DNA from 3 places in the Sedimentibacter sp. zth1 genome. Region 3 is predicted to be linked to each of the others. Evidence: riboswitches for the same ligand, from Rfam matches in the RefSeq annotation. Region 3 holds a riboswitch; each other region holds the start of a gene.
The links. Region 3 has a riboswitch for cobalamin ahead of JYG23_RS09105 (S-layer homology domain-containing protein). Riboswitches for the same ligand answer to the same signal wherever they lie in the genome.
Positions count from the first base shown of each region.

Region 1 (11,060 bases), 1.5 Mb from region 3:
GCAAAACTATTTTAGAAATAGTTTTGCAACTTTCTTTTTTTGAAAATTAATACAAAAAAGAATAGCTATTGCTAAACTATATATTTTAGTTTTGCAATAGCACATTTTCTATCTATTGTTATTTTGCAATAAAGTACGAATATCGCCAATCATGTACAATGAACCTACACATGCAATAATATCGTCCTTGTCTATCTTATCAATAATAGGTAATATTTCTTCATATTTTTCTATTGCAGTTACCTTTGTTTTAGTACCTCTTTTGACAATTAAATCCCTTAAATCTTTGCAATCCATTGCTCTAGCAGGATTATTTGGAGTAAGTGTATAAATTTGTTCTGAAATATCAAGCAAGTAATCAATTACATCAATTGGATGCTTATCCTTTAACATTCCATAAAACAAAATAATTTTTTTATCCTTAAAATATCTTTTTATAGCCTTTTGAAAATATTCAACACCATTGATATTATGTCCACCATCTAGTATAATTGTGGGCTTTTTTCTTATAATTTCAAATCTTCCGGCAAATTTAGAGTTGAGCAGACCTTCTTTTACGCTTTTTTCAGTTATAATGAAGCCTTCTTGTTTTAGAAGCTCTAAAACTTTTAAAACTGTGAGGCAGTTATAAGCCTGATGTTCACCAAGCATATTAATTTTAAAATTATCTAAGTTGAAAATTCTTTTATCTATGTAGTTTAGTGTTTGACCTTCTATGGTAGAATCTAATATTTTTATGTTATTTGAGTCTAATTCATATATATTAGAATGTTTTTTTCTTGCTTGTTCCTTAACTACATCAACAACATTTTTACCCTGAGGATAAACAACTACTTTGCTATTTTCTTTTATTATTCCAGCTTTTTCAAATGCAATTTTTTCTAGTGTATCACCTAAATATTCAGTATGGTCATAGCTTATAGATGTGATAACAGAAATTAAAGATGATTTGACTACATTTGTAGCATCAAATCTACCACCAAGTCCAACCTCTAATACTAAAAAATCAATGTTTTGTTCTTCAAAATATTTAAATCCTATGGCAGTAACAACTTCAAATTCTGTAGGATGATTATAGCCCTCAGAAAGCATGATATCAATTTTGTCTTTTATAAGAGTAGTTATTTTTGCCAATGAATCTCTATTTATTTGTTTGTTGTTTATTTGTATTCTTTCTGTAAACTCTTGCAAAAATGGACTTATAAATAATCCAACTTTATAACCACTCTTAACTAAAACATTATGTATCATATTGCAAGTAGAACCTTTTCCGTTTGTGCCTGCAACGTGTATTATTTTATATTTATCTTGAGGATTTCCTAATAATTCAGTAAGTCTTTTAATATTTTCAAGACCAAGTTTTGAACCGAATTTGTATGTATCACTTATATATTTTAAAGATTCTTCGTAATTCATTTTAGTACCTTCCTTATAATATAATTAAATCGTAACAATTATTATAATAGTGCATTTTATTTGTTTTTGCAATATAATTTATAGTAGATAAAATAAATAATTCAAAAATAAAATTTATAATTATAATACAAATAGATGAAATATATTGTATTTAGTTTTATAAAATATACTACTTGCAAAATAAATATATATATGGTATGCTTTACGTGAATTAAATAATTATAGGTGTTTATAAAACATAATAGGGAAAATGGTAAATGCCATTGCAGCCCCCGCTACTGTAAGTGAGTACAAATTTTACAAACCACTGTTTTGAAAATGGGAAGGGTAAAATGAGGATGATCCGCGAGCCAGGAGACCTACCTATAATGAGAATTAGCCTTCGGTGGGAAGGTGTGATGATAGTATAATTGTGTACTTTTATCCTAACCCAACAAGGTTAGGATTATTTTTTTAGAGGAAGGTATATTATGAAAATTACAAAAAAAGTTTTATGTATTTTATTAGCAGTATGTATGATTATAACATTTGCTGCTTGTACGAAAACAAATGACAATGGTAGTGAAAATCAAAATAACGATCAAACTAACAATGTAGGTGAAGAAAGTAAAAGTGTTTATCCATTAACATTTAAAGATGATTTAGACAATGAGGTAACCCTTGAAAAGGCTCCAGAAAAAATCGCATCTGGTGCTCCATCTATTACAGAAACAATATATGCGATTGGCAAAGATAACTTATTAGTTGGAGTTACTGAATACTGTAATTATCCAGAAGATACAAAAAACAAACAAGTTATTGGTGGATACACTGGACCGAATATTGAAAAATTATTAGAGCTAGATGTTGATTTGTTTATCTCTGATAAAATTAAAGACGATGATTTAAAAACATTAAAAGACGCGGGTATTCAAGTTGTTATAGTAAATGCAAAAGGATATGAGGATACTTTTAAAAAGATTGAATTTATCGGAAATATGCTAGATGCAAAGGACAAAGCTATAGAACTTGTAAGTGCGATGAAGGATAAGGAAAAAGAAATATTAGACAAAATTAAAGGTGAAGATTCAAAAACTGCTTTTTATGAGGTTTGGAATGATCCACTTCAAACTGCAGGGCCTGGAAGTTTTATTGATGATTTAATTACTTTAGCAAATTGTGAAAATATTGCACATGATGCTGAATCAGCATATGCAGAATTTAGTTTAGAAAAATTAATAGAGGAAAATCCACAAGTATATTTATCAGCTGATGATGGATTTAAAACAGTTGATGATATAAAAGGAAGAGTTGCATTTGAAGAAATAGATGCAATAAAGAATAATCAAATATATCTTTTAGATCAAGATATATCATCAAGACCAGGACCAAGAATTGTGGAAGCATTAGAATTAGTTGCAAAAGCAATTCATCCAGAAGCATTTAAATAAAATAAATTAACTTATTAGCTAATTATTAAACTCCCTATTCCAAGCTAATAAGTTTAATTTTTTTTTAAGAAGAGATATATTTAAATTTTAGCAAATTGCTTATATAATATAAGTGGGACGTGATAAAATGAAAAAAAATACTAAATTAATTATTCTGATATCGATTGTAGTATTATTTTTAACAGTATTAATTTGTAGCTGTATTGGTGCTGCAAATATAAGTATTGGAGATTCATTTAAAATTATAATAAATAAAATTTTAGGTCTTGAAAAAAACTTAGTAGATATGAAATCTTCTACTATAACAATAATATGGAAGGTTAGATTTCCAAGGATTTTGGTATCGTTAATAGTGGGTGGTGCCTTATCTATAGCTGGTGTTACATACCAAGGACTTTTAAAAAATCCTATGGCAGATCCATATGTTATTGGTGTATCATCGGGTGCTGCTTTTGGTGCAGCTATCGGTATAGCATCGCACATAACATTTAAATTCTTTGGATTATCAATAATAACTATATTAGCTTTTTCATGTGCTGTTGGTGTTATGTTCTTGGTATATTCTATTTCAAGAATTGGTAAAAAAGTGCCAATAACTACTTTGCTTTTAAGTGGTATTGCAGTAGGAAACTTTTTAACAGCCTTTACATCTTTGATAATGATTTTTGCAGGTGATGATTTGAGTAAAATATACTTTTGGACTATGGGTTCTTTTTCTGGTAAAGGTTGGTCACAGCTAGTAACAATTTTGCCTTATGTACTTATAGGATTTGCAATATTATTTTATTATTCAAAAGACTTAAATTTAATTTTACTTGGCGAAGAAACAGCAAGCAATTTAGGAGTGAATGTTGAAAAGGTTAAATTGATTTTATTAGTAACAAGTACTATAGTTACAGCATTTGTAGTTTCTATATCTGGTATAATTGGATTTGTAGGACTTATAATTCCTCATATAACTAGAATGATTATTGGACCTGACCATAAAAAGTTATTTCCACTATCATTTATTTTTGGAGCAATACTGATGGTTATTTGTGATACTCTTGCAAGAAGTGTCTTCTCACAAGAAATACCTGTTGGTTTAGTTACTGCAATACTTGGCGGTCCTTTTTTTGTTTATTTACTTAGAAGTAAAAAAAGAGAATTATTTTAGAGGTGTAAAAAGTGGAAAATGTTATTGAAGTTAAAAATATATCAGTAAAATATGGTACTACAACAGTTTTGAATAATATTAGCTTTGATGTACAAAAAGGCGAATTTTGCACCATAATTGGGCCAAACGGAGCTGGAAAATCTACAATACTTAAAAGTATTATGAAAAATATAGACATTGAGTCTGGTGACATTTTAATTAATCATAAAAGTATAAAAAATATTTCACACAAAGAAAAAGCATGTATGATTGGGTTTGTTCCTCAGGAGTACAATATAAGCTTTAATTTTAATGTGTACGATATTGTTGCAATGGGAAGAAATCCATACACTAAAAAATTTGGTAAATCACAATACGACGATAAAAAAATTATACAAGATGCATTGATTAAAACATCTACATTTTACTTGAAGGACAAAAATTTTAATGAACTTAGTGGTGGTGAAAAGCAAAGAGTCATTATAGCAAGGGCACTTGCACAGCAAACTAGTATTTTGGTATTGGATGAAGCTACATCAAATCTTGATATACATCATCAGTTAGATATAATAGAATTAATATATTCTCTTAATAGAGAGGATAATTTGACAGTTTTAACTATTATGCATGATTTAAATTTATCTAGTAGATTTAGTGATAAAATTGTTTTGCTGAGTGACGAAGGTATTGTAAAAATAGGCACGCCAGATGATATAATAGATGAAAGTGTATTGAGGCAAGTATATGATATGGAAATGCTTGTTAGAGAAAATAAACTTTTGTCTTGTAAGGAAGTCGTTGCTCTTAGAGCTAGAAGGGCTAAGGACGATAAGAATAAAAATATTCACGTCATCTGCGGTGGAGGAACAGGAGAATATATAATTCAAAAGCTTTATTCTGAAAGATATAATGTTAGCTGTGGTGTTTTAAATGATGGAGACAGCGATTTAGAAATATGTAAAAATTTAAGTATTAGATATGTTAAAGAACTACCTTTTACATCATTTAGTAAAGAGAGTATAGAAAAAAATAGAGAATTAATAAAAAAAAGCGACATAGTAATTTTAACGGATGTTGCAATAGGTGAAGGTAATTTTGAGAATATAGAAATTTTAAGCTATTTAGATGATAAAAAAATTATAATTTTATATAATAGCAAAAGAGATTTTGTAAACGGAAAATGTGAAGAAATACTTGGAAAAATAAAAAGCAAAAAAAATGTTTGCGTTGCAATGAATTTAAAAGAGCTATTCAATTTAGTAGAAGAAAAGAATTAGAAACAAAAAAACTAATAATCCAATTAAAATAAAATGATTATTAGTTTTTTATTGTCTATGTCTTAAAAACTGAAATTTAGTTAATCAAACCACTTAATACACCTTGTTTGTTTTCTATTTGTATTTTTGACCATAATTCTGCATCAAGAATATCGTTAATTGATTCAACTTTTTTTACAGAATGTTTTGTCATAAGAACTTCTATTATTTTAGGAATATCCAAAAATTTAACCTTCCCTTCTAAAAATAGATTAACTACAAGTTCATTGCTCGCGTTTAAAATTGTAGGAAGTGTTCCTCCTATCTTTAGTGCATAATAAGCAAGATCTAAACACCTAAATGTTTTTTTATCAGGTTCTTCAAAGGTTAAGTTTTTTATTTTGCTAAGTGATAATGTTTCATAATTATTTTTTATCCTTTTAGGATAAAAAAGAGCATATTGAATTGGAATTCTCATATTTTGTAAACCCATTTGTGCTAAAGTCGAGTGGTCACAATATTCAACAGCAGAATGTATTATACTTTGTGGATGAACCACTACTTCAATTTTTTCTTCAGGAATATTAAATAAATATTTTGCTTCAATTACTTCTAATCCTTTATTCATCAAAGTGGCTGAATCTATAGTTATTTTTCTACCCATTTTCCAAGTTGGGTGGTTAAGTGCGTCATCTAATGTTACATTTTCTAGTTCTTTTTCACTTTTACCTAAAAAAGGTCCTCCTGATGCTGTTAATATAAGTTTGTTGATGCTTTCATGCTTGTTTCCTTGTAATGCTTGAAATATAGCACTATGTTCGCTATCAACAGGTAAAATTGTAGCTTTGTATTTCTTAGCTAAGTGCATGATATACTCTCCACCCGTAACAAGTGTTTCTTTGTTGGCTAAAGCGATAGTTTTACCTAGTTTTATAGCTTCTATTGTTGGTCTAAGACCAATCATACCTGATATGCCAGTAACAATAATATGTGCTTGAGAATGTGTTGCTACACTTATCAATCCATCCATACCAGTTACAATTTCAGTTTTACAAAATTTAGGCAATATGTTTCTTAGCTTTATAGCATTTATCCCATTCATAACTGAACATACTTCAGGGTTAAACTCTAGAATTTGCTTTTTCAATAATTCAATATTGCTATTACCTGAAATAGCACATACCTTTACTTTGTCCAGGTTGTCTCTAACTACATCTAATGTCTGTGTACCTATAGAGCCTGTCGAACCCAAAATGCTAATACTAATCATATTTTTATGCACCTCTTTGCTGATTTCTATTTATTTTTTGTGTATACACCACATTATTATACTATAATGTTTCTTTGAAATCAATTTTTAGTTAAAAAACTTGTATTATTCATATAAAATTATGTATAATATATAAAAGCTTTTACATTATTGGGGGAGAAAATTCAATGTTAAAAAAATATTTAATTGTAAATAAAGAAATTTTACCAGATGTTTTTGATAAGGTGATAGAGGCTAGAAATTATATAAATGATGGAACTGTAAAGAGTGTAAGCGAGTCAGTAAAAAAAGTTGGAATAAGTAGAAGTACGTATTATAAATATAAGGATTACGTTTTTTCACCATCTGAAAATTCTATGGGAAGAAAAGCTGTTATTGCTTTGATGCTTACTCATAGAAGCGGTGTTTTGTCTGAAGTCTTAAATTTATTGTCAACTGTAAAGGCGAATATTTTGACTATGAATCAAAATATACCAATCAATGGTAAAGCTTCTGTTAATATATCCATTGATATGTCTGACATTTTGATTTCAATAGATGATTTAATTAGCAAGATAGAAGAAAAAGATGATGTAAATGGTGTTAAGCTACTATCTATAGAATAATAAAGGAGTATATTAAATGTATGGTCTTGTTTTAGAAGGTGGAGGAGCAAAGGGCGCATATCATGTAGGTGCATATAAGGCTTTGCTTGATTTAGGGATAAAAATAGACGGTGTTGCAGGAACCTCAATTGGAGCATTGAACGGTGCTGCTATTGTTCAAGGAGATTATGATAAATTAGTTGATATTTGGAATGAAATTGATTTAGAATCTCTTTTCGGATTTAATAAAGAACAAATAGAAAATGTAAAAAGTAAAAATTTTGCTGACATAAGTTTATCATATTTTGTTAATTTGTCCAAGAATATAATAACTAACAAAGGCTTGGATACATCAAAAATTAGAAAGCTAGTAAGTAGCTTCATAGATGAAGAAAAGGTTAGAAATTCAAAACTTGATTTTGGAATTGTTACAATTTCTTTAACCGATAAGCAACCTATAGAAATTTTGAAGGAAAATATTCCAAAGGGTAAACTCATTGACTATATACTTGCAAGTTCTAATTTACCAGTATTTAAAATGCAAAAAGTTGATGGAAAATTCTTTTTAGATGGTGGAGCATATGATAATTTGCCATTTGGGGTTTTGCAAAAAAAAGGATATAAGAATTTTATTGCAGTCAGAACATATGGAATTGGAAGAGTCAAAAAAGTGAATACTGATGAAATAAATGTTATATATATTCAACCTGTTGAGGATTTAGGCGGAATTTTAGATTTTGACGTACTTAAAGCAAAAACCAATATATCTTTAGGATATTATGATGCTATGAAGGTATTTAAACAGCTCAAGGGTTATAAATATTATTGCAAGCAATATAAAAATAACTTTTTGAAATATTTGCTCAATAATTTTGATAATAATGAACAAAGATATATAAATATAGGTAAATTATTAGGATTTGAAGATATACCTACTGATAGAATGTTATTTGAAAAAATATTGCCAAGACTAGAATCTTTACTGGAGATGAAAGGTAAATTTGATTATCAAGATATTATACTGAGACTAGTTGAGTGTATTGCAGAAAAATATAGTGATATTAAAAGATTTAAAATATATGATGCGGATGATTTTATCAAGATTGTTATTGATAAATTCAAGAAAGAGCCTCTTAGTGTAAATAAAAAAATTCCAACTTTTGTTAGACAAAATAAAATTTTATCGTTAGCAGTTAAGGATGATTTAGTTATAAGAATATTTAGAGAGATGTTTATTTGAATTAATTAAGAAACGTTAGTGATACTAGCGTTTTTTTTGCATAAACATAATAAAAACATATAATTTGGAGTTTATTATGGAATTTACAAGTTTTTGTATTGCCTTTGCTCTTACGGCTATTGCAGGATTGTCAACAGGTATAGGCGGTCTATTGATTTTAGCTTTTGATAAAGAAAACTATAAAAATCTTGCTTTTTTTCTGTCTTTAGCTGCTGGTGTTATGATTTGTGTATCATTTGTACAAATATTTCCTGAATCGGTTAACAATTTCAAATCTCACTATGGTCCTAAAATAGGATTACAGTTTGCAATGCTCATTTTTTTTCTTGGAATGCTTTTTTGTGCAATAATTGATAAAATTATACCAGAAAATAATTTTAGCCTTTTAAAAAACACAAAAGACATAAATAGTTTAAAACTATATAGAGCAGGAATTATTTCAACAATAGCAATTATCCTTCATAATTTTCCAGAAGGGGTAGCAACATTTATGTCAGCTATGGATAGTCCTAAGCTTGCGATACCAATAACATTTGCAATTGCAATGCACAATATACCAGAGGGAATAACGGTTGCTTCTCCGATTTATTATGCTACGGGTAGTAAAAGAAAAGCTGTAGTGTTTTCTTTTGTTTCAGGCTTATCTGAGCCATTTGGAGCAGTATGTGCATATGCAATATTGGAAAAATTTATGAGCCAAAAACTATTTGGTATTGTCTTTGGTTTAGTTTCGGGTATTATGATATATATATCTTTTAGAAACTTATTGCCTTTGGCATATAAATATGACAAAAGTGATAAAACTGTACTGTATGGACTGATTTTAGGTATTGCTATAATGTTAACTAGTCTTGTAATGTTTGCCTAGCTTTGGTATAATTAGTTATCAGGTGGTGATGTTATGAAAAGTAAGGATTACGTATCAATCATGCAAAATATTTTGCACCTTGTAGATGATGGTGTTCATGTAATTGATAAAAATTGTAATAGTATTATATATAATGAATTTATGGCTAATTTAGAGAAAATGGACGTAAAGGATGTATTAAATAAACCATTTACACAAGTTTTTAAGAATTTAGATGAAAATGATAGCACACTACTTAAGGCATTACATCATAATAAAAGTACCATAAAAAAAATTCAAACATATTCAAATAAGGATGGTAAGGAAATTACGACAATCAATACAACTATTCCGATATTTAGTGGAGATGATGTTATTGCAGCAATTGAGGTTTCTAAGAACATCACAGAAATTAAAGAAATGTCAAATACAATTTTAGATCTTAGGAAAGAAATAGTACAACCAAGTGAAGTTAAAAATTCAAAAATTAGAAAATATAGATTTAGAAATTTAATTGGGAAAAGTAGCAATTTTAAGCAAATTATTGATATTGCCAAAAAAGCCTCTAAAAGTAGTGCTTCAGTTTTTATTTATGGTGAAACGGGTACAGGTAAGGAGCTTATAGCACAAAGTATTCACTTTGATGGAATTAGGCAAAACAAACCATTTTTAGCACAGAATTGTGCTGCATTGCCCGAAAGCTTGCTAGAGGGCATTTTATTTGGAACTTCAAAGGGAGGTTTTACTGGTGCTATTGATAGGGTTGGACTTTTTGAACAAGCTAATGGAGGAACATTATTGCTTGACGAGATTAATTCAATGCCATATGAGCTTCAAGCAAAACTTTTAAGAGTATTGCAGGAAAATTATATTAGACGTGTTGGAGGAACAAGGGATATTCCAATCGATGTAAGAATTATAGCTACAGTTAATGAAAAAGCTGATTCTTTAATAAAACAAGGAAAATTAAGAAAAGATTTATATTATAGAATTAATATTATTCCTATTAATGTTCCACCTCTTAGAGAAAGAAAAGAAGATATTTTGCTGCTTGCTGATAGATTTATTGATAAGTATAATAGTAGGTATAATAAAAATATTTGGATGTTATCAGAAAATGCAAAAGAAAAGCTAATGAAATATGAATATCCAGGCAATGTAAGAGAACTTGAAAATATCATAATGGGTGCTATGTCAATGATTGATGATGAAAATGTTATTAGTGATAAGCATATTTTGATAGATGATGTTAATAATAAGACTAGTAATAAACATGATTTTTATGATATTGGAGTTACACAATATTTAGAGGATATAGAAAAAGAAATAATAATCAATACGATGAGAATATATAAAAATAATATAAGTAAAACTGCAGAACATTTAAAAATTAAAAGACAAACATTACAGCACAAATTAAAAAAATACAGTATTTTAGATAAATAGTGCAAATAAATTTGCAGTTGTATGCAAACTTATTTGCATTTTTTTTGAAAATTGTCAAAAAAATTATAATGTAATTAATAAATTTTAAAAATAATAAAAAAAATATTGTTGAAATTAATGGAAAAAATACAATAAAAACGAATAAAAGAAACGTTTTCACAAAAATGGCACAAAAATTGCTTGTAATATAATTATAAAAGTAAATGGAAAACTATAAGGAGGAATATTATGAAAAATGTAAAAGTAATTATTTGGGGACTGGGTGCTATGGGCACAGGAATGGCAAGAATGTTATTAACAAAAAAAGGTGTTGATATAGTAGGTGGTATAGATATAGGTCAAAAGTTAGGAAAAAGTATATATGAAATAGTTGGAGTTGATAGAGGAGACAGGGAAGAAGTTATCGTAGGAACAAGAGATGAAGTTATAACTGAAA
Region 1 covers NZ_CP071445.1:164,466-175,525, forward strand. Annotated here, with positions in the region: gene JYG23_RS00865 (folylpolyglutamate synthase/dihydrofolate synthase family protein) at 109-1,416, opposite strand; cobalamin riboswitch at 1,623-1,798, shown strand; gene JYG23_RS00870 (ABC transporter substrate-binding protein) at 1,887-2,846, shown strand; gene JYG23_RS00875 (iron ABC transporter permease) at 2,974-4,002, shown strand; gene JYG23_RS00880 (ABC transporter ATP-binding protein) at 4,014-5,258, shown strand; gene JYG23_RS00885 (1-deoxy-D-xylulose-5-phosphate reductoisomerase) at 5,335-6,507, opposite strand; gene JYG23_RS00890 (ACT domain-containing protein) at 6,675-7,112, shown strand; gene JYG23_RS00895 (patatin-like phospholipase family protein) at 7,129-8,331, shown strand; gene zupT (zinc transporter ZupT) at 8,408-9,199, shown strand; gene JYG23_RS00905 (sigma-54-dependent Fis family transcriptional regulator) at 9,233-10,624, shown strand; gene ord (2,4-diaminopentanoate dehydrogenase) at 10,853-11,060, shown strand, end outside.
Region 1: linked by a shared signal. The riboswitch ahead of JYG23_RS00870 (ABC transporter substrate-binding protein) and the one ahead of JYG23_RS09105 (S-layer homology domain-containing protein) in region 3 are both predicted to bind cobalamin.

Region 2 (11,060 bases), 600 kb from region 3:
ATTGTTAATTTTGCATTTAATCCTTTGTTTAATATAGGAATAGTGTTTATATGCAAAGAGGTTCTAAAAATAAGTGACTTTCAATATGGAGTTATGCAGACAGTTCTTGTTGTTTCTATGTTTATAGCTCCAATATTGTGTGGCTATATTTCTAAGAAGATTTCTATTGGGAAAATAGTGTTCTATAATATATTTTTTATTTGCATTTTAAGTTTATTTATAGCCATTATTTCTACAGAAAGTTTTAGAAGTATGTTTTGTAGTAATATGGTTCCTTTTATATTGATTTTGTCAATATGCTTTGTAGTAGGTGTTATTCTTGGAATCATAAATATATCAGTAGGAGTGGTAGTACAGAAAAATGTTTCTTTAGATAAGCTTGGAAGAGTTAATACTGTTATGACTACGGGTACTATGAGTATAATTCCTATGGGTATGATGTTTTTTGGTTTTTTATATGATACTATACCGGTGTGGTTGTGTGTAACAATCTCAGCTATAATAATGTTTGCTGGTATAATAACGTTTAAAAATACATTATTTGAAACTGAAAAAGAGTATGTTAAATAAACAGTATTCTAAGTAAAGTATAAAATATTATACTAGTTTAGGGGGTAACAAATGAAATGTAAAAGTAAGAAAAATAATACTTCGAATTTTAAGTATTATTTTATGGAAGTGTGGAACAGTGATAGAAAACTAATATTATGTTTTATTATCTATACTGTTATTACCTCAATTTTACCTTTCTTAGGTATATTTACACCTAAGCTTTTGGTAAAAGAGTATTTAGGATTAAAAAGAACAGAAACTTTTATGTATATTCTTGGGGCGTTTATATTATTGTCTGCAACAGGTTATTATGTTTCATCATATCTTAATGCTATTAAAATAAATAAATTATTAAAGATAAAGCAGGGATTATGCGTAAAAATACAAGAAAAGTGCATGAAAATGGATTTTAAATTTACTGAAGATAGAGATGTATTAACTGAATATCACAATGCAGATTATGCTGTTGGAAGTTCAGAGAGAGGATTTACAGCTGTATATACTAAGGTCTTTAATTTGTTGGGACGTATTTTGGCATTTGGTGGATACATTGCTATAGTATTGACTTTAAGTCCTTGGGTATTATTATATTTATTGGCGAATGTACTTGTTGTGTACAAGCTTACAGTTTTGGCTAGGAAGTATGAGTATAGCAGGCTTGATGAAAAAACAGATAATCGTAGAAAACAGGAATATATTTACAAAGCTATGTCTGACTTTGCGTATGGAAAAGATATCAGAATATATAAAATTCAAAAATGGCTTGTAGAAAAATTTGTGCGTTTTACAAATAAAAATGTGATTATAAGTAAAGAAATTGCTAATAAGCATTTGAAAGTATCATTGGTTGATGCATTTTTGTTACTTATTAGAGAGGGAATTATTTATGCATATCTGATTTATAGAGTTATAGTCGTTAAAGATATGTCAATTGATAATTTTATTATGTATTTTACTACTATAGCAGGATTTGCTGTTTGGATGCAAAGTATAATGAATGATATAGCATTTATAAAAGAGCATAATATGTATGTTAGCAATTATTTGCATTTTATGAGTTTAGGTGATGATAGCAATGGTAAATCTTATGAAGAAGTTCCAATGCAGGGATCGTATGAAATTGAATTCAAAAATGTGGCTTTTAAATATCCTAATAGCGACAGGTATATATATAAGAATTTGTCCTTAAAAATAAGAGAAGGTCAAAGACTTGCAATTGTAGGTGTTAATGGAGCAGGAAAGACAACCTTTGTTAAATTGCTATGCAGACTTTATGAGCCAACAGAGGGTGAAATATTACTTAACGGAATAAACATACAAAAATTTAATAAGGAAGAGTATTATAAGTTGTTTTCACCTGTGTTTCAAGACATTAAAATGTTTGCTTTTTCTATAAGCGAGAATGTAGCCTTAACAAGTAAAGAAAAAATTGACAGAAAAAAGGTTGTAGAATCTATTGATAGAGCGGATGTTTTAGAGAAAGTTAATTCTTTAGAAAAAGGTATAGATACAAGTCTATTAAAATTTTTGGACAGTGAAGGTATTGAACTATCAGGGGGAGAAAATCAAAAGCTTGCTCTTGCAAGAGCCCTATACAAGAATGGTGGAATTGTTGTATTAGATGAACCAACTGCAGCATTAGATGCAATTTCTGAGTATAAGACTTATATGAGATTCAATGATTTTGTTGGAGATAAAACAGCTATATATGTATCTCATAGACTTGCAAGTACTAGATTTTGCGATGTAATTGCGTTCTTTGAAAATGGTGAGGTTAAAGAATATGGTACTCACGAGGAACTATTAGAAAAGAATGGACGTTATAGAGAAATGTTTGATATACAAGCACGATATTATAGAGAAGATGTTGCAAAGGAGGAAGCATAATGAAAAAAGATAGTTCAAAAAGCTTTAGAAAAGATCTCAAAATAATAATACATTTTTTAAAGCTAACACAAAAAATTAATAAGAGCTATGTTCCGACATTGATTACAGCAGCTTTATTTAAGGCACTTACTCCTCTTGTCAATATAATAATGCCTAAGTTTATTATAGATGAGTTATTGATGGATATGAGAATAGATTTTCTTGTTATGCTTGTTGCTATTACGGTGGTTAGTAATCTTATTTTAAATATTATAAATAGATGTTTTGCAAAGTTTATTGCTGTAAAGGATTTAGAGATATCTAATGGATTTGATTTGTTGATTGGTAAAAAGGTAATGAACTTAGATTTTGAGCAGATTGAAGATCCGGAAGTTTTGAACCTAAAAGAATTAGCAGTATTTCCTGTAAGAGATCAGGGTACTATTCAATTTATGGTTCAGGATATTATGAAACTTTTTACTCAGTGTATAAGTATTATTACGTTAGGTGCTGTTCTTATTACATTAAGTCCAATTTTAGTTATATTTATAATAGTTATGGTTTTATTTAATACATATATTTTTAACAGAATTCAGAAGACTCAATACAAAATGAATCAGGATATTATAATATTTAATAGAGAATATGTGTACCTTTATAACATAGGAGATGATTTTGCTTTAGGAAAAGATGTCAGACTATATAATATGAGCCCTTTAATAGTCAATAAATTATTAAAATATAATGATAAACTACTTAATGTATTTAATAAAGGCAATATAAAAATAGGTAAGTACGAAGGAATGAATAAAGTGAATTTTCAGTTACAGACATTTGGAACATATGGCTATTTGGTATACAGGCTATTAACAGGATTAGGAATAGGCAACTTTACAATGTATGCAAATACAACTTTAAATTTTAGTACAGCCATTGCTGATTGTTTAAGCTGTTATGTTGGTATATCTCAAAAGTGTAGATATCTGGAGCTATATTTAGAATTTGAAGGTTTGAAATCAAAAAAAAGCATAGGTGAAGAAGCAACAAAAAGTATAAGTGATTTTACTATAGAATTTAAAAATGTTGGTTTTAAATATCCAAGGAGTAAAAATTATACATTAAAAAACATCAATATTACAATAAAACCAGAAGAAAAACTTTCAGTTGTAGGTCTAAATGGAGCTGGTAAAACAACATTTATTAAGCTTCTATGCAGATTATATGAAGTAACTGAAGGAGAAATTTTACTAAATGGCGTAAATATACAAAAATATGATTACGATGAATACATGGACCTATTATCTGTTGTATTTCAAGATTTTAAGCTTTTTGCTTTTACATTGAAGGAAAATGTAGGATTATTAGGTTGGGATAACATAGATGATAAAGAAATAAAAGGCGTTATAGAAAAAGCTGGTTTGGGCAATGACTTAAATAAATTGAGCAAAGGTATATACACTACTGTTTATAAGATATTTGATAAGTCTGGAATAGAGCTCTCAGGCGGACAGTCACAGAAGCTTGCTATAGCAAGAGCAATATATAAAAATGCTCCAATTGTTGTACTGGATGAACCGACAGCAGCTTTAGATCCATTTGCAGAATTTGAGATATATAGCAAGTTTAATGAGCTAGTTGGTGGAAAGACAGCAATATATATTTCTCACAGATTATCTAGCTGTAAGTTTTGTGATAACATAGCAGTATTTAAGAACGGAGAAATAGTTGAATACGGCAATCATGATGAATTAGTTAATGAGCATGGACTTTATGAAGAAATGTATATGGCACAGGCACAGTATTATGTATAGTAAATATTTTTGAAATAGATATTCTAAAAAGCAAACTAACTTAACTACTTAGTTTGCTTTTTTGTATTTATCTTTTACTTGGTAAGTAGTTTTTTATAGCTCTTATCAATAGCTATTGCACCAAGTGGCGCTGTTATTAGAATAGAAATTACAGCCATAGTTAATACAATTTGCCCACAATCTAGTCCCATAGCTAGTGGAACAGCACCAATTGCAGCTTGCACTGTAGCTTTAGGTGTATATGCAATCATACAAAATACACGTTCTTTAAAAGTTAAATTAGTTTTAATTAGACATAAAGAAACTCCAACAATCCTAAATACAAGTGCAAATAATACGATGATTATTCCATAAAAGCTTGCTGACATAGCATATTTTACATTTACACATGCGCCTACAAGGACAAATAGAAGTATTTGACCAGCTATCCATAGGTTATTGTATTGTGAGCATAGTTTTTTTGAGAGTATTGGTTGCTTGTAATTAATTGTTATACCCATACTCATTATAGCTAATAGTCCTGAAACTGGAACAATACCATTTAATCTGTTTTCTAACTCTACAAGTAGAAATGAAACGCTTAGTACAATAAGCACTTTCACTATTTCGTTCATATTTATTTTTTTGAACAATGAATAAAGAATAAATCCTGCTACTATTCCTAATACTATGCCAAGTGCTATTGAGATAGGTATTTGAAAAAGGACACTAGCACTAACAGCTTTGCCTCCTACTATTGAAGAAAGAGCAGTAAATAAAACAATAACAAACACATCATCCATTGAAGAACTAGCAATGATTAGTTGAGGTATACTTTTATTTGTTCCCCAACGGGTGTCAATAAATTTTATCATCCTTGGAACAACAACTGCTGGAGAAACTGCAGCAACAACAGTACCTATCAGGGCTGCCTCTTTTAACTCTACGCCCAAGAGTATAGGGGCAATTATAATTATACCTAAAATTTCAAAAGAAGCAGGTAAAAAAGACATTAGAATTGCTGGCCTACCTACCTTTTTTAAATCTGAGATATTTAAGGTTAAACCTGCACGAGTAAGAATAATTATCAAAGCAAATTTTCTAAGTTGTGCAGATATAGAAAGTATAGAATTATCCAACAAGTTAAAGCCATAAGGACCAATCAGTATACCTACCAAAATCATTCCAAGCAAACTAGGAAGATTAATTTTCTTAAATAAAGCTGAAAAAATTAAACCGAGTAAAAAAATCAAAGCTAAACTGTAAAGCATTTAAATTCTCCTTTGTCTAATATAGTATATGTTTTATTGTGAAATTATATAAAAAAGTTGCTACGCAACTCCTAGTATATAAAAAAAGCTGATAATTTCTACAATAATAATTGCAGAAGTCATCAGCGGTTAAGCAGTTTTGGATATTCCAAGGGAGAACTTCATTCCCATCAAACACTCATTTAGAATAGCAAAAGTAAACAAATTAGTCAAGAGTAATTTAATATTAATATAAATTTAATAAAATTATAATATATTTATATTATTAATTATTGCATAATATAAATATGAATAAAATAAGAACAAAAATGTAATACTAAAGATAAAATAACAATATTTAGGAGGGCGTATGAAAAATTTTGCTTATTATTCAAAGTGGGCTTTAAGGATAGGAATTGGAATTGCTTTTATCTATAGCTTGATTATTAGAAATTGGATTGGCATAGCGGGTGGTCTTGCAATATTTTTATCTACATATATCATAGATTACATAAATAGAAATAGAAAAGTTATTAGTGATGACTTAGTTTCCCTATATAGCATTTTCTGTATATTTGCAGTGGTTATTGGAGTAATGTTTAATTTTTATGATGTTATTTCATGGTGGGATTTATTGATGCATGTATTTTCAGGAATTATACTTGCTATTGTAGGTAATTCATTATTAAACAGTCTCTTAAAAGGTAAAAAAACAAATCCTACTATTAGATTTTTCTTTTTACTTGGATTCGCATGTATTGGAGGGGTAGTTTGGGAGATATATGAATTTGCAGTAGACAATATACTTTCTATTGATACTCAACGTGTTGCTACGACATTAGTTAATGATACTATGAGTGACTTAATAACAGATGTAATGGGTGGACTTTTAGCATCTATATATTTTGCAGCTTTTGACAAAAGAGGTATCTAGCTTTCCACTAATGTTGACTTTGTATAAACAATATGCTAATATTTACCGTAAATATACAAGCTATAACTTTTAGGTTATAGCTTTTTTTATTTTAATAAAATAGGAGATAAGCAATGAAATTATATGTTGTAGGTTTTGGAGCGGGTGGTTATGAAAACATGACTATTCAGGCAAAAGATGCATTGGAAAATAGTGATATTATAGTTGGATATACTGTTTATACAGGTTTATTGAAACCATATTTTGGTCATAAACAATTTTATGAAACTCCAATGATGAAGGAAATAGATAGATGTAGGTGGGCTATAGAAAAGGCTGAAGAAAACAACATAGTTTCCATGGTATGTAGTGGTGATAGTGGTGTTTATGGTATGGCAAGCTTGATATATGAGCTTGTAGGAGAAAAGGGTGATATTGATATAGAAGTTATATCAGGAGTAACAGCTGCGCTAAGTGGAGGAGCTGTTTTGGGAGCACCTTTGACGCATGATTTTGCTGTAATTAGCCTGAGCGATTTACTTACTCCTAAACAACTAATATATAAAAGAATAGAATGTGCTTCAATTGCTGATTTTGTTATTTGTATTTATAATCCATCAAGCAAAAAAAGATCAAGCTACTTGCAAGAGGCATGTGATATTATGTTAAAATATAAATCGGAAGAAACAGTGTGTGGATTTGTTAAAAATATTGGTAGAGATGGAGAGAAAAGCACAATTGTATCATTGAAAGAGCTAAGAAATGTTAATGTAGATATGTTTACAACTGTTTTTGTAGGAAATAGTCAAACTAAAGTAATTAATGGTAAAATGGTTACTCCAAGGGGGTATAACTCAAACAAAAGATAGATATATTGACATAAAAATGTTTTTGTGGTATATTCATTCAGTAAATAAATAAAAAATAAAATATGGTTTTTTAAAGAACGACATCTTTAATATTTAAGGGAATTCGGTTAGATTCCGAAGCAGCTTCCACTACTGTAATTGACGAAAAAAGAGTAATAAGTCATTGGGTTAAAAACCTGAGAAGGCACTCTTTAGTGATACATTAGTATCTATATCATAAGTCAGGAGACCTACCATGTTTTGTCGGTTTTAAGTATTCCGGGAAGAGGGAAGAAAGGTCCGTTATTGTAAATATTAATATTTTTTAGTATGTACAAAATATAACAGATACATTTGAACTTCCATTTCTTTTGAAATAGAAGTTTTTTTATTTTTATCCTTACTCAATGGGAATTTAAACTGATAATATTAAACTATAATACATAAGGAGATTAAAATGAAGAAAAAAAGTTTAAAATTAGCAGTAGTATTTTTGTTAATAACACTACTATTGGTAGCATTTACAGGATGCACTAAAAATGAGGATGCAAATAACGATGCATCAAATAATGTAAGTAATGAAAACAATAATTCTAAAACTAATAATGATGGAAAAGAAGAAGATTATAATGGAAAATTAGTTTTTGATCATTCGATGGAACTAGTTTATGCTAAAAACTTTTCAGTAGATTACTATAAGGGTGGTTACAAGCTTATAAAGGTTTGTGATGGAAGACAGTTTTTAACTATACCAGAGGGTATGAATGTGCCAGCAGATATAGAAGAAGGTGTTGTAACATTACAAATGCCTTTAGATAATATGTTGATATCATCTACACCAACTATGTCACTTATAAATGGTCTTGATAAATTAGACAAAGTATCTTTAGTTACTACAAAAAGATCGTCTTGGTACATAGATGAAATTGGAAAAGCAATTGATGATGGCAAAATTGAATACATTGGTTCGTATAAAGCACCAGACTATGAAATGATAACAGCTAAACAACCTCCATTTGCAGTATTTTCAACAATGCTTTTAAGAGTGCCAGAGGTTGCAGAAAAATTAGATGAATTAAAAATACCATATTTACTAGACCAAGCTACATATGAAGAGCATCCAATGGCAAGAGTAGAATGGGTAAAATTATATGGTGCATTATTAGATTGCGAAGAAATAGCTGAAAAACATTTCAAAGAACAAGTTGCATATGTTGAAAATTTAGATTTAGAAACAGAAGATCCTGAAACAACAGCAGTTTTCTATATAACTTCAAAGGGAACTCTTTATGCTCGTAGGGGTGGAGATTATATGGCAAAAATGGTTGAGTTAGCAGGAGGTAAATATATATTTGCTGATATGGAACCAGATAAAACTGGAGCTCAAAAGATGGAATTTGAAGAATTTTATGCAACAGCAAAAGATGCAGACAATATTATATATATTTGGAGTTTAGGCGGAAAACCAGAAACAGTAGATGATTTTATAGCAAAAAATGAATTGTTTAGTGACTTTAAAGCTGTAAAAGAAGGAAACGTATGGTGTACAACACCAAATTACTTCCAAATTTCAAATGTGTTAGGTTATATGATTAAAGATATAAATGAAATGCTATCAATAGATGATAATTCTGTAAATGAATTAACATATTTATTTAGATTGCAATAGGTTGACAATATGAAATCAGTTGTACGTTATCAGATAGTATTTATACTTTTAGCTATATTATTTTTTGTTGCAATAGTTATGAATGTTAACACAGGAAGTGTAAATATATCACCATCAGAAATAGTTAAAATTATATTGTTTCGTGCTAATGAAGGTTCAATTGAAAGTAAAATAATATGGAGTATAAGACTCCCAAGACTGCTCGGAGCAGCAGTTCTTGGGGGTGCTTTATCTGTTTCAGGATTTATGCTACAAACATTTTTCAGAAATCCAATTGCAGGACCATTTGTGCTTGGAATTTCTTCGGGAGCAAAAATGTTTGTAGGTTTTGTTATGCTTATAATGCTTCAGTATGTAAATAGTATTTCTCTTACAATGACAGTAGTAGCATCATTTGCTGGTTCTATGCTGTCAATGCTTTTTGTACTACTTTTTTCTAAAAAGGTTCGGAACATGTCAATGCTTTTAGTTGTTGGAATAATGATTGGATATATTTGTTCTGCTGTAACTAATTTTTTTATAACGTTTGCAGTAGAATCAGATATAGCTAATTTAACTCATTGGGCTATGGGTAGCTTTTCGGGAATGAATTGGGACAATTTAAAAGTAGCATCTATAGTAGTAGCAATATCATTGATATTAGCAATGATATATTCAAAGCCAATTGGTGCGTTCCAATTAGGAGAGGGCTATGCTCAAAGCATAGGTATTAACATAAAAAGTTTAAGGGTTATACTAATTATATTATCAAGTATTATGTCAGCATGTGTTACAGCATTTGCCGGTCCTATATCATTTGTAGGAATAGCAGTTCCACATATAACCAAAATGATGTGTAAAACTACTAAGCCAATTGTTATCATACCAGCATCTTTTTTATGCGGTGCAGTATTTTGTATGTTTTGTGATTTAATAGCAAGAAGTGCATTTGCACCGGTGGATTTAGCAATAGGTACAGTTACAGCAGTTTTTGGAGCACCAGTAGTTATATGGCTAATGCTTAGTAGACAAAGGAGAGTGTAATATATGACTGAAAATTATTTTTTTAGGACAGAAGATTTATGTGTTGGTTATAATAATATACCTTTAATTAATAATATTAATATAAAAATAAAAAAAGGCGAGATATTAACACTTATAGGACCTAATGGTTCTGGAAAATCTACTATTTTAAAAAGTATAACAAAGCATTTGTCAACAATAAAAGGAATTGTATACATAGATAAAAATAGCTTAAATAATATGACTAATAAAGACTTAGCTACAAAAGTGGCTGTAGTTTTAACAGATAAAATAAGACCTGAAATGATGACATGTGAAGATATTGTTGCGTCAGGACGTTATCCGTATACGAATTATTTTGGTAAATTAACAAAACAAGATGATGAAATTGTATGTGATTCATTGAAAAAGGTGCATGCGCTTGATTTAAAAGATAGAGATTTTTTATCAATAAGTGATGGTCAGAGACAGCGTATTATGCTTGCTAGAGCAATATGTCAAGAACCTGAAATTATAGTTCTTGATGAACCTACATCATATTTGGATATAAAGCATAAAATAGATTTGCTAGATATATTAAGAAATATGTCGCGCGAAAAAAATATTACCATTATAATGTCATTGCATGAAATAGATTTAGCACCGAAAATATCGGATAAAGTAGCGTGTGTAAAAGGTGATAAAATATCTAGATTTGGTACACCCAAAGATATATTTAAAGAAGAAATAATAAATGAATTGTATGGATTAGATAATAGTTCATATAATATGTTGTTTGGAAGTGTTGAATTACCTAAAATAACAAGTGATAAAAACGTTTTTATTGTAGGTGGAGAGGGTAAGGGTATATTATATTATAGAGAATTACAAAAAAAACGTATATCGTTTAATACAGGTATACTTTACGAAAACGATGTGGATTTTCAAGTAGCAAAATCTTTAGCTAAAAAAATATATTCTTCAAAGGCATTTGAACCAGTATCAAAAGAATTGATAAATGAGGCGAAACAAGCTGTTGTTAAGAGCACAGTATTAGTAGACGTTGGGGCACATATTGGTCTATATAATCAATTTAATCAAGAGCTTATTGAAATTGCTAAACAAAATAGAATCCCAATATTTTATGATGTTGAAAAGGTGGTAGAATATCTTAATGAAAAATAATAATAT
Region 2 covers NZ_CP071445.1:2,448,733-2,459,792, forward strand. Annotated here, with positions in the region: gene JYG23_RS11735 (MFS transporter) at 1-570, shown strand, start outside; gene JYG23_RS11740 (ABC transporter ATP-binding protein) at 622-2,439, shown strand; gene JYG23_RS11745 (ABC transporter ATP-binding protein) at 2,439-4,229, shown strand; gene JYG23_RS11750 (cation:proton antiporter) at 4,304-5,479, opposite strand; fluoride riboswitch at 5,586-5,657, opposite strand; gene JYG23_RS11755 (hypothetical protein) at 5,829-6,392, shown strand; gene cobJ (precorrin-3B C(17)-methyltransferase) at 6,506-7,240, shown strand; cobalamin riboswitch at 7,287-7,493, shown strand; gene JYG23_RS11765 (ABC transporter substrate-binding protein) at 7,677-8,888, shown strand; gene JYG23_RS11770 (iron ABC transporter permease) at 8,898-9,911, shown strand; gene JYG23_RS11775 (ABC transporter ATP-binding protein) at 9,915-11,054, shown strand; gene JYG23_RS11780 (cobyrinate a,c-diamide synthase) at 11,044-11,060, shown strand, end outside.
Region 2: linked by a shared signal. The riboswitch ahead of JYG23_RS11765 (ABC transporter substrate-binding protein) and the one ahead of JYG23_RS09105 (S-layer homology domain-containing protein) in region 3 are both predicted to bind cobalamin.

Region 3 (11,060 bases):
ACAATACGGGTGCTATAGGTGTATTAAACGCAACATCATTAGAGCCAATATATGAAGCTGAATTACCAGCGAATGTGCAATCTTCAGCGCTTTTGACAACAGCATATGATGAAGCAGATAATGAAAAAATATATGTTTATTTTACATATAATAAAACTCCAGGTGGCATAGTAGTTCTTGAAGATTTTGAAGGTAATAAAACTCCAATAATCAGTGAATTATATATTCCAGAAAAAGAGAAACAGAATTATTGTATAAGTAGTATAATTTCAGATTCAAATGGAACAATGTACTACAAAAATGACTCTGGTTATATGTTTGCAATTGACAAAAAAGATGCAGAAGGTAGTCCTGTAAACTTTATTGTTAATCCAAGTGATGCAATAGTAGTTTTGAAAAACAGTAATGAAGAAAAAATAAATGAGATAACAAAAAATACATTTGATTTAAAAGCTGGAATATACAACTATGTAGCCTCAAAAGAGGGTTATAAGGATGCATTGGGAAGCTTTGAAATTATTGAAGAAGATAGCATTTCACATAGCATTAAGAATGTATTTGTAGTATTGAGTAAAGATGATACTGAAAAACCAACACCGACAGAAGAAATAACAGTTACATTTACATTAATAGGTGATAAAAAGCATAAATCTGGACAGCAATGCTCAAAAGAAATATGGATACCACAAAAGACATACAAAGTTCCAAAAGATTCAACAGTAAAATACTTGACAGATAAAATATTGATTGAAGAAAATATACCATTTACAACAAAAGATAATGGAACATACATATCATCAATAAATGGACTTGCTGAATTTGATAATGGAAAGAATTCAGGATGGTTGTATTCGATAAATGGAACACATGAAAATATAGATGGATATTCAATACAAATATTAAAAGATGGTGATGCTATAGTATGGCATTATACAAGTGAATATACACAAGAAGAAGGCATGGATAGTTGGGTTGAAGACAGTAGTTCAACTACAATAACAGAGGCAACAGTAATCGAAGAAACAGCTAACGTTACAGCAACAACACAAGCAGAAGTAGACAATGATGGAAAAGCAACAGCAACATTAACAGAAAAAGAATTAACAGAAGCTATAACTAGTGTTGTAGAAGCAGCTAAAAAAGCAGGTGAAAATACAAAAACAGTAGTAACAATAGATGCTAAATCTGATTCGAAAGCTAAAGAAGTAGAAGCTAAGTTGCCAGTAAAAGCACTAAAAGAAGCAGAAAAGCAAAATGTAGATGAAATAAAGATATCATCTCAATTAGCAGAAATAACATTAAATAAAGAAACATTAAAATCAATATTGAATCAGTCGAAATCATCAGAGATATCAATTAGTGTAGCGAATGTTGAAAAAGAAACATTAAAAGAAGTAGCAAAAACTATAGTAGGAGATAGACCAGTATTTGATTTTAACATATCATCAGGAAATAAAAAAATATCAAGATTTGATGATTATGAGATAAAATTAGGAATTCCATATATTCTAAAAGCCAATGAAAATCCAGAAAAAATAGTTATTCACTATATAGATGATAATGGAAATATTCAAACAATTAGAGATTGTAAATATGATAGCAAAACAAAAACAGTTAAATTTGAAACAGAACATTTATCATATTATGCTGTTGGATATGAGCCATTTGAGGATATAGCAAATCATTGGGCGAAGGAAGCAATAAACTATGTTTATTCTAAAGGTTTGTTCAATGGATCAACAGATGATGAATTTAGTCCTAATCAGTCAATGACAAGAGGAATGTTTGTAACAGTTTTAGGAAGATTAGCAGAGGCTGATACAAGTTATACAGCAACAGGATTTAGCGATGTATCACAAAATGAATACTATGCACCATATATTAGATGGGCATTAGATAATAAGTTGGTTAGTGGAAAGAGTAGTAATACATTTGCACCAAATAAAGATATAACTAGAGAAGAAATGTCTGTTATATTAGCAAACTATGTTGAAATGCTTAGCAAAGATGTAACACAGGAACCAAAAGATTTTGCAGATGAAAAAGAAATAAGTTCTTGGGCAGAAGATAGTGTTAAATTAATACAATCCTTAGGATTAATACAAGGAAAAGATGGAAATAAATTTGATCCTAAGTCAACAGCAACAAGAGCAGAAGTAGCTGTAATTTTTCAAAGACTTACAACTAAATAGTAAATAGATTTTTAAAAGTAATGTTGGGATATTTATTATCTTGACATTATTTTTTATGTATTAAGAAAATTCTACAAATCTATGACTTGACTATTAATATATGTACATATATAATGTAATGGTAGGATTTTAAGTAAATATATAACAATTAAATATCTATTATATAGGTTTGAATACAAATTACGTATTCAATTAAATGGAAAGAGGTGAAAATCCTCTGCGAGCCGGTCACTGTAATGCTAAATTAATTTTGTAATTCTATTGCTAAGCAATAAGATGGAGAAATTAATAAAGCTAAGTCAGACACAGCCTAATAATTTTGATACATACTCTATTTTCCATGGACTAAAATAGATTATAATAGCGAGTATTAAACAGCTGTTTTTATAAGTAAATGGAAAACAGCTGTTTTTTTTGTGAATAAACAGATTTGTGTTTTAGTTGTATCATAAAAAAGTTGCTACGTAACTCCGCGTATATAAAAAAGATAGGTAAACTATCACATAAAAAATAAAAGAGAAAGAAAATAAAAAATGGAGGAATGAAGATGAAAATCATAAAAAAAATATTGAGTATTATGCTGATGTTAAGCATAGTAATAAGCTCATTATTGCCTATATATGCAGTGCAGATAAAGGAACCTTCTGTTGAATTAGATAAAGTCATAGAGAATACTGCTAAATATGTGCTTGATTGTGCTAAAAAACTTAAAAATGATGAAACACTTGGAGAATGGACAATAATATCATTAATTAGAGCTGGAATAGAAGTTCCAGAGAAATATTATGATGATTACTATAATAACTTAGTTAAACAACTTGAAGAAAATGATGGTATCTTGCATAAAAGAAAGTATACAGAATATTCAAGAGCTGTGTTAACTCTTACTGCTCTTGGCAAAGATCCTACAAATGTTGGAGGATACGATTTGACTGAAAAATTGGCTGAATTTGATAACCTTGTATGGCAAGGTATAAATGGAGCTGTGTGGGGACTTATTGCGTTAGATAGTGGAAATTATGATGTTACAAATACAGGCAATATAAAAAATGTGACTACAAGGCAAAAACTTGTAGATCATATACTAAGCAAGGAAATAAATGGTGGAGGATGGTCTATGGGAGAGAGCAATCCAGATACCGATGTTACTGCTATGGTTCTTCAATCTCTTGCGAATTATGTTGACCAAGAAAAAGTAAAAGATGCTGTAGATAGAGGTTTAGTTGTTTTATCTAACAAAATGAATAATGATGGTGGATTTGAAAGTTGGGGAAATAAAAACTCTGAAAGTGCAGATCAAGTTTTGGTAGCACTTTGTAAACTTAATATAGATCCTAAAATTGACGATAGATTTGTAAAGAAAAACGGAAGTTGGGTGGTATCAAATATCATAGATGATTTTTATATACCTGAAACAGGAGGATTTAAGCATGTAAAAGAATATGGTATTGATGGCATGGCTACAGATCAAGGTATGTATGCGATGGTTGCCTACAGTCGTTTTTTAAAAGGACAGACATCGTTGTATGATATGAGTGATGTCGAAAAAAAATACGAAGAAAAAGTATTACCTAAAAAAAATACAGAACCAAAGATTGAATATAAAAATAAATTTACAGATATAGATAGTAGTTCAGAGAAGGAAGCAATTATTGGGCTTAATGCTAAAGGAATAGTTAATGGCTTTAATGAAAATACATTTAATCCAAAGGGTTATGTTACGAGAGCTCAATTAGCAACAATGCTAGCTAAAGCTTTATGTCTTGAAGAAATTGAAATTGAAACCTTTGAAGACGTAAAAGATTCTGATTGGTTTTCAGGATACGTTGGAGCAGCACATCAGATGGGAATAATAAACGGATATTCTGATAAAGTATTTAAACCTAATAATAATGTTACAAGACAAGATGCTGCACTTATGATTGCAAGAACAGCAGAAATTTTAGGAAAAAATATGTCTATGGAAAACTATGAAATAATAAATATAATGTGCCAATTTACAGACTACATAAAATGTGCTGACTGGACTATTGAGTCTGTTGCAGCGTGTGTAAAATATGGATATATTCCTGATGATGAAATGGAGATTTATCCTGAAAGAAATGCTACTAGAGAAGAAATAGCAGGAATGATATTTAGAATGATTGAAAATTAATAGGTGAGAATATAAATGAAAAATAAAAAAATATGGATAGGTATTATATGTGCTTTTTTAATCATATGTATAGCATGTATGTTTCAAGTTATTAAAGAAAACAAGCAGGAAAATGAAAGAAAAATTGTTATTAATGAAAAAACAGGTATGGATGAATATAACACATCTCCTGTTCCAGAAGGTAAGCCCGCTCCTGTTGAGTGGCAAGATGCAGTTATAAATGCAGATAAAAAATTGAAATGTACTTTATCTGTATCGTGTGAAACTATACTTGATAACAAAGATAAGTTAAATCCTGATAAAACAGATATTGTTCCTGACGATGGGATAATATTTCCTTCAACTGAAGTAGTATTTTACGAAGGAGAATCTGTTTTCAACATCCTTTTAAGAGAAATGAAAAGAAACAAAATTCATATGGAGTTTGTAATGACACCAATATATAATTCAAATTATATAGAGGGAATAGCAAATCTTTATGAATTTGACTGTGGAGAATTAAGTGGATGGATATATAAAGTAAATGGATGGGTTCCAAACTATGGATGTAGCAGATATGTATTAAAAGACGGAGATATAGTTGAATGGGTATATACTTGTGACTTGGGTAGGGATGTAGGAGCTGAATTTATAAAACCAGATAAGTCTGAAAAATCTGAAGAGTAATTTAATAAACAAAATAAATAATATGAGGAGAAAATAAATGAAGGATGCATTTAGTACATATCACCCAATATTAAATTTTGGGTATTTCACATTTGTCATACTTGTAAGCATGTTTTGCATGCATCCTGTTTTTTTAACAATATCTTTTATAGGAGCATTTATATATTCTATAAAGCTAAATGGTAAAAAGGCTGTTAAATTTAATTTATTATGTGGAATTCCAATACTTGTAATTTCTGCTATAGCTAATCCATTGTTTGTACATGAAGGAGTTACAATTTTAACATATTTTAGTTCCGGTAATCCTTTAACTTTAGAATCAATAGTATATGGTATTTCAACTTCGGTTATGCTTGTATCGGTCATAATGTGGTTTAGCTGTTACAATAAAATAATGACTTCGGATAAATTTATATATATTTTTGGAAAGATAATACCAGGTATGTCATTAATTTTGTCTATGATATTAAGATTTGTTCCTAAGTATAAATCACAAATAAAAATAATATCGAAATCTCAAAAATCAATTGGACGAGATGTTTCAAATGGGAACATCATTCAAAGGTCAAGATATGGGTTGAAAATACTTTCTGTGATGACTACATGGGCATTGGAAAATGGAGTAGAAACTGCAGATAGTATGAAGGCAAGAGGATATGGATTAAAAGGTAGGACAAACTTTTCAAATTTTAGATTTGATTCAAGGGATAAAAAATTTACTGCTTTAGCACTTTGTCTTGTTGTTACATTTTTAATTGGGATATATAGTGGATGTGGAAAAATTAGATTCTATCCTAGCATAGTAATATCATCTGAAAATTTACAAAGCGTGCTTACATATACTAGCTACGCATTGTTTTGCATAATACCTGTTGTAATAGACATAGTGGAGGAAATTAGATGGAAGCGTTTAAGATTGAGAATTTAAGCTTTGCTTATCCTGAACAGGATAAATGGGCATTAAATGAAATAAATCTGACAATCGAATCAGGTGAATTTGTAACATTGTGTGGAAAAAGTGGATGTGGAAAAAGCACTCTACTAAAAAGTTTAAAACCAAGCCTTGCTCCATATGGCGAAAAACATGGATTAATATATTTTAAAAATAGAATTTTGGGAAATGTAGATTTAAGAGAACAAACATCAGCAATAGGTTATGTGCTTCAAAATCCAGATAACCAAATAGTAACTGATAAGGTTTGGCACGAATTAGCATTTGGATTAGAGAACCTTGGATATGATAATAAGAAAATAAGACTTAGAGTAGCAGAAATGGCTAGCTTCTTTGGAATACAAGAATGGTTTATGAAAAATGTTAATGAACTATCAGGAGGACAGAAACAACTTTTAAATTTAGCCGCCATAATGACTATGCAACCTTCTGTTCTAATTCTTGATGAACCTACTTCTCAACTTGATCCAATAGCGGCAGGAGATTTTCTTAATACTATAAAGAAAATAAATCGTGATTTAGGAACGACAATAATATTATCTGAACATAGACTGGAAGAAGTGTTTCCAATAAGTGATAGAATAGTGGTTATGGATAAGGGAAAAATAATTGTAAATAGTACTCCTCAAAACACAGGTAAAAAGCTAAAAGAACTTAACCATGATATGTTTTGTGCAATGCCACCGTCAATAAGAATATGTGCAGAGGTACAAAACAATTTGCAAACTATAGATTATCCACTAACAGTTAAAGAAAGTAGAATATGGATTAATGAATTATTTAAAGATAAAGAAATAAAAAAAAGAAGTATTGAAGCGAAAAAAGTTGATTTTAATAGTGAAGAAATAGTAATAGATCTTAAAGATGTATGGTTTAGATATGAAAAAAATGAGCCTGATGTAGTAAAAGATTTGTCACTAAAAGTCGCTAAAGGACAGATTTATGCTATGGCTGGAGGAAATGGTACAGGTAAAAGTACCGCTTTGTCTATAATTTCTGGAATAAATAAACCATACAGAGGTACGGTAAAAATTAAGGGAAAAAATATAAAAAAATATACAGATAAAGAACTATTTAATGAAAATCTAGGTGTTTTGCCTCAAAATCCACAATCAATATTTGTTGAAATGACTGTGAGAGAAGAACTATATGAGATGGTTTCTGATGATAAAATTATAAATGAGATAATAGATCTTATGGAAATTAAAGAATTATTGAACATGCATCCATATGATTTAAGTGGTGGAGAACAGCAAAAAGTTGCTTTTGCGAAAGTAATGCTTCTAAAGCCTAAGATAATACTACTTGACGAACCAACTAAAGCTTTAGATAGTCACTTTAAAATAAAATTTGCAGATATACTCAAAAAGCTTAGAGCACAGGGAGCAACAATACTTATGGTATCCCATGATATAGAATTTTGTGCTGAATATGCAGATATGTGTTCATTGTTCTTTAATGGTAGTATAGTTGCAACTAATACTTCTGGTAAATTTTTTTCTGGTAACAGTTTTTATACAACTTTTGCTAATAGGATGTCTAGACATATATTTAACAATGGAGTTACAGTGGAGGATGTTATAAAATTATGCAAACAAAACCTCAGTTAAACAAAGGCATGTATGATAAAAAAACTTTAGATAAAAGAACTATAGTATGTCTTATAATAATTTCAATTCTTATACCGTTAACAATGTGGATTGGAATAACATATTTAGATGATAGAAAATATTACTATATTAGTTTGTTGATAATTGTATATATTCTAGTTCCCTTTTTTATGGTTTTTGAAAATAGACAGCCACAAGCAAGAGAACTAATAGTTATAGCTTGCTTATCATCAATATCTGTTCTAGGAAGGTCAATATTTTTTATGTTGCCAGCTTTTAAACCAATGATAGCTATAACAATTATCTCAGGGGTAACATTTGATGCAGAATCAGGATTTTTAGTAGGAGCTACATCAGCATTTACTTCTAATTTTTTCTTTGGACAAGGACCTTGGACGCCGTGGCAAATGTTTAGTCTTGGTATTATAGGGTTTATTGCAGGTGTTCTTCAGCGAAAGGGAATACTTAAAAAAAACAAAATATCTCTATGTATATTTGGATTTATAATTACATATTTAGTATATGGGTTTCTAATGAACTTTGCATCTCTTGTAATGGTATCAAATAGAATAACTAAAGCATCCCTTATATCAGTATATATATCAGGAGTACCATATGATACGGTACACGCAGTAGCAACTGTGTTTTTCTTATATGTATTGTCAAACCCAATGATACGTAAGCTTGACAGAATAAGGCTTAAATATGGAATGATAAGATAAAATTAATAGGGAACAAATTACAAAAAAAGGAGGGTATACATTACCTCCTTTTGAGCACTTAATTTAAAATCTTTTTAAAGAATTATTTTTTATAAAGTTTTCTTTTAAATGATTATATGCATTTTTATATTTTTCATCAACAGGATTAAAGCTTTCGATAATTTTTAATCCTCTATTAAATTCTATGTCTGCTTGCTTTTTATCATTGCTTTTATTAGCTATTTCAATTAAACAGCTTATCATTTCAATTGATTGCTCAATTGATAAAAATAATTGTAAGTTTGTAGCACGTTTTTTGTCATCACCCTTTAAATATAAAGCATCCAATTCAAGTTTAGAAAAATATATTTCAGGAATTTGCTCCAGAAAATATTCTCCCATAGTGTCGTTTCCTAAATCAAAATATGTTCCAGCAAGAATTCTAATAGCATCGTATTTTATTTCATCATCCTTTGTATATTGAATAAGTTTTTTAGCTATCTCAATTTTTTCATTTGTTTTATCACCATGAAGAACATACAAAAGATTGTTTAATAAAATTTCATTGTTAGGGTATTTTTTAAGACCTTCTCTTAGAATTCCTTCTGCTTTTTCTGGAGCGTTATCTCTAAACTTCGAGTTATTATCTACAATTTTCATAACCTCAGCTTCAATTTCTGTTGTATCAAAATCAAAAAGCTCATTAACAGATATATTGAAAAATGAAGCAATAGATGGTACAAGAGTTATATCAGGGTATGCAAGATTCGTTTCCCACTTGCTAATCGCTTGAGCAGATAGATTAAAATGTTCTGCTATCATTTCTTGAGTTAAACCACGTTCTTTTCTTAAGTTTCTAATTTTATCGCCAATATTCATTTTTATTCACCTTTTTATCACGTAATATATGAATAGTATACTAAACTATTAGTAAATTAATCAACATAAAATTTCAAAAATATATAAAAATACAAATACCGACTATTTTTTTGTAGGTTTTTAGTATATAATATCAACATGATAAAATTAGTAATTAGTAGCAATGAAAGAGATCAAAGACTAGATAGATTTTTAAAAAAATATTTAAAAAATGCTTCTCTAAGCTATATTTACAAGCTTATTAGAAAAGATGTAAAAATTAATGGCAAAAGAGGTAAAGTTGAAACAATGCTTTTTGAAGGTGATGAATTAAGCCTTTATATAACTGAAGAGGAGATGGATAAGTTAACTAAAAGCAAAAAAGTAGTAAGAGCGAAAAAGCAGTTCAACATAGCATATGAGGATGAAAATATATTGGTCGCAGAAAAGCCATTTGGGTTGCTAACACATGGTGATTCTACTGAAAAGAAGAATCATTTGGCAAATCAAGTTATATCATATTTAATACAAAAAGGTGATTATGTACCTAGATTAGAGCGTACCTTTGTACCATCACCAGTCAATAGACTTGACAGAAATACAACTGGACTTGTTTTGTTTGGAAAAAATAATAATTCTTTGCAATCACTTAATTTAATGATAAGAGAAAAAGGATATGTAAGCAAATATTATTTGACAATAGTTGCAGGAAACCTAAAAAAAGAGCTTATTTTAAAAGATAAGATGGAAAAGGATACAAATAGAAATTTAGTTAAGGTTGTACCTATGGATGACGAAGACGGAAAGATAATGGAAACAATAGCTAGACCGTTGCAATATAAAGATGGCTATACTTTAGTAGAGGTTGAGTTAGTTACGGGTAGAACACACCAAATTAGAGTTCATCTTGCAAATGCAGGATATCCAATTATAGGTGATGTAAAATATGGTAGAAGTAGTGTAAATAGAAAGGTTGAGCAAAGATTTAAACTTACAACTCAATTTTTACATGCTTATAAGCTATATTTTAAAAATGCAGTAGATCCAGTATCGTATATGACCGGAAAAACAATAATAGGAGAATTACCACCTAATTTACAGCAGATAAAAAAATCATTATTTGAATAGAATAGAAAAAAGTATTAATATAAATATTTATTAATACTTTTTTTATGAAATGCATAGACTACCTGAAATATAGAGATAATACTAAATAACATTTATGTTCGGAATGCAATATAACAGCTACATGCAATCTTGATATATGAGAGGTAGGTTATTTCAATGCAATTAGTATTAACTTTTGATATAGGAACACAGAGCACAAGAGCAATGCTTATAAACAGTAAAGGCGACATTTTGTGTAAAGCAAAAAAGGAGCATGTAAAACCTTACTTTTCTAAAAATCCTGGCTGGGCTGAGCAAGAATCAGATTTTTATTGGAAAAATCTCTGTGAAGTTAGTTTAAAGCTTAAAGAAAAAAGTGCAGAGCTTTGGGACGACATTGTTGCTGTGACTTGTACATGTATTAGAGATACATGTGTTTGTGTTGATAAAGATGGAAATGCATTGAGAGATGTGATTTTATGGCTAGATAAAAGGGAAGCTGAAGGTCTAAAACCTTTAACTGCTATAGAAAAATTGTCTTTTACTGCAATCGGTATGCTTGAAGCCGTTAAATTGCAAAGAAAGGTATCTGCTTGTAATTGGATTAAGGTGAATGAACCTGAAATCTGGGCAAAAACATATAAATTTTTATTCTTATCTGGATTTTTTATGTATCATTTATCAGGTAAATTTATTGATTCAACCGCAAGTCTTATAGGACATATACCATTTGATTGTAAAACTAAAAAATGGATGAAAAAGAAAAACATAAAAAGATGTATATTTGATATTGATGATAGTAAACTTTGTGATTTAGTT
Region 3 covers NZ_CP071445.1:1,847,027-1,858,086, reverse strand. Annotated here, with positions in the region: gene JYG23_RS09110 (immunoglobulin-like domain-containing protein) at 1-2,192, shown strand, start outside; cobalamin riboswitch at 2,341-2,521, shown strand; gene JYG23_RS09105 (S-layer homology domain-containing protein) at 2,740-4,347, shown strand; gene JYG23_RS09100 (DUF4430 domain-containing protein) at 4,363-5,013, shown strand; gene JYG23_RS09095 (energy-coupling factor transporter transmembrane component T) at 5,051-5,941, shown strand; gene JYG23_RS09090 (ABC transporter ATP-binding protein) at 5,914-7,575, shown strand; gene JYG23_RS09085 (ECF transporter S component) at 7,554-8,297, shown strand; gene JYG23_RS09080 (helix-turn-helix domain-containing protein) at 8,361-9,155, opposite strand; gene JYG23_RS09075 (RluA family pseudouridine synthase) at 9,294-10,262, shown strand; gene JYG23_RS09070 (FGGY-family carbohydrate kinase) at 10,419-11,060, shown strand, end outside.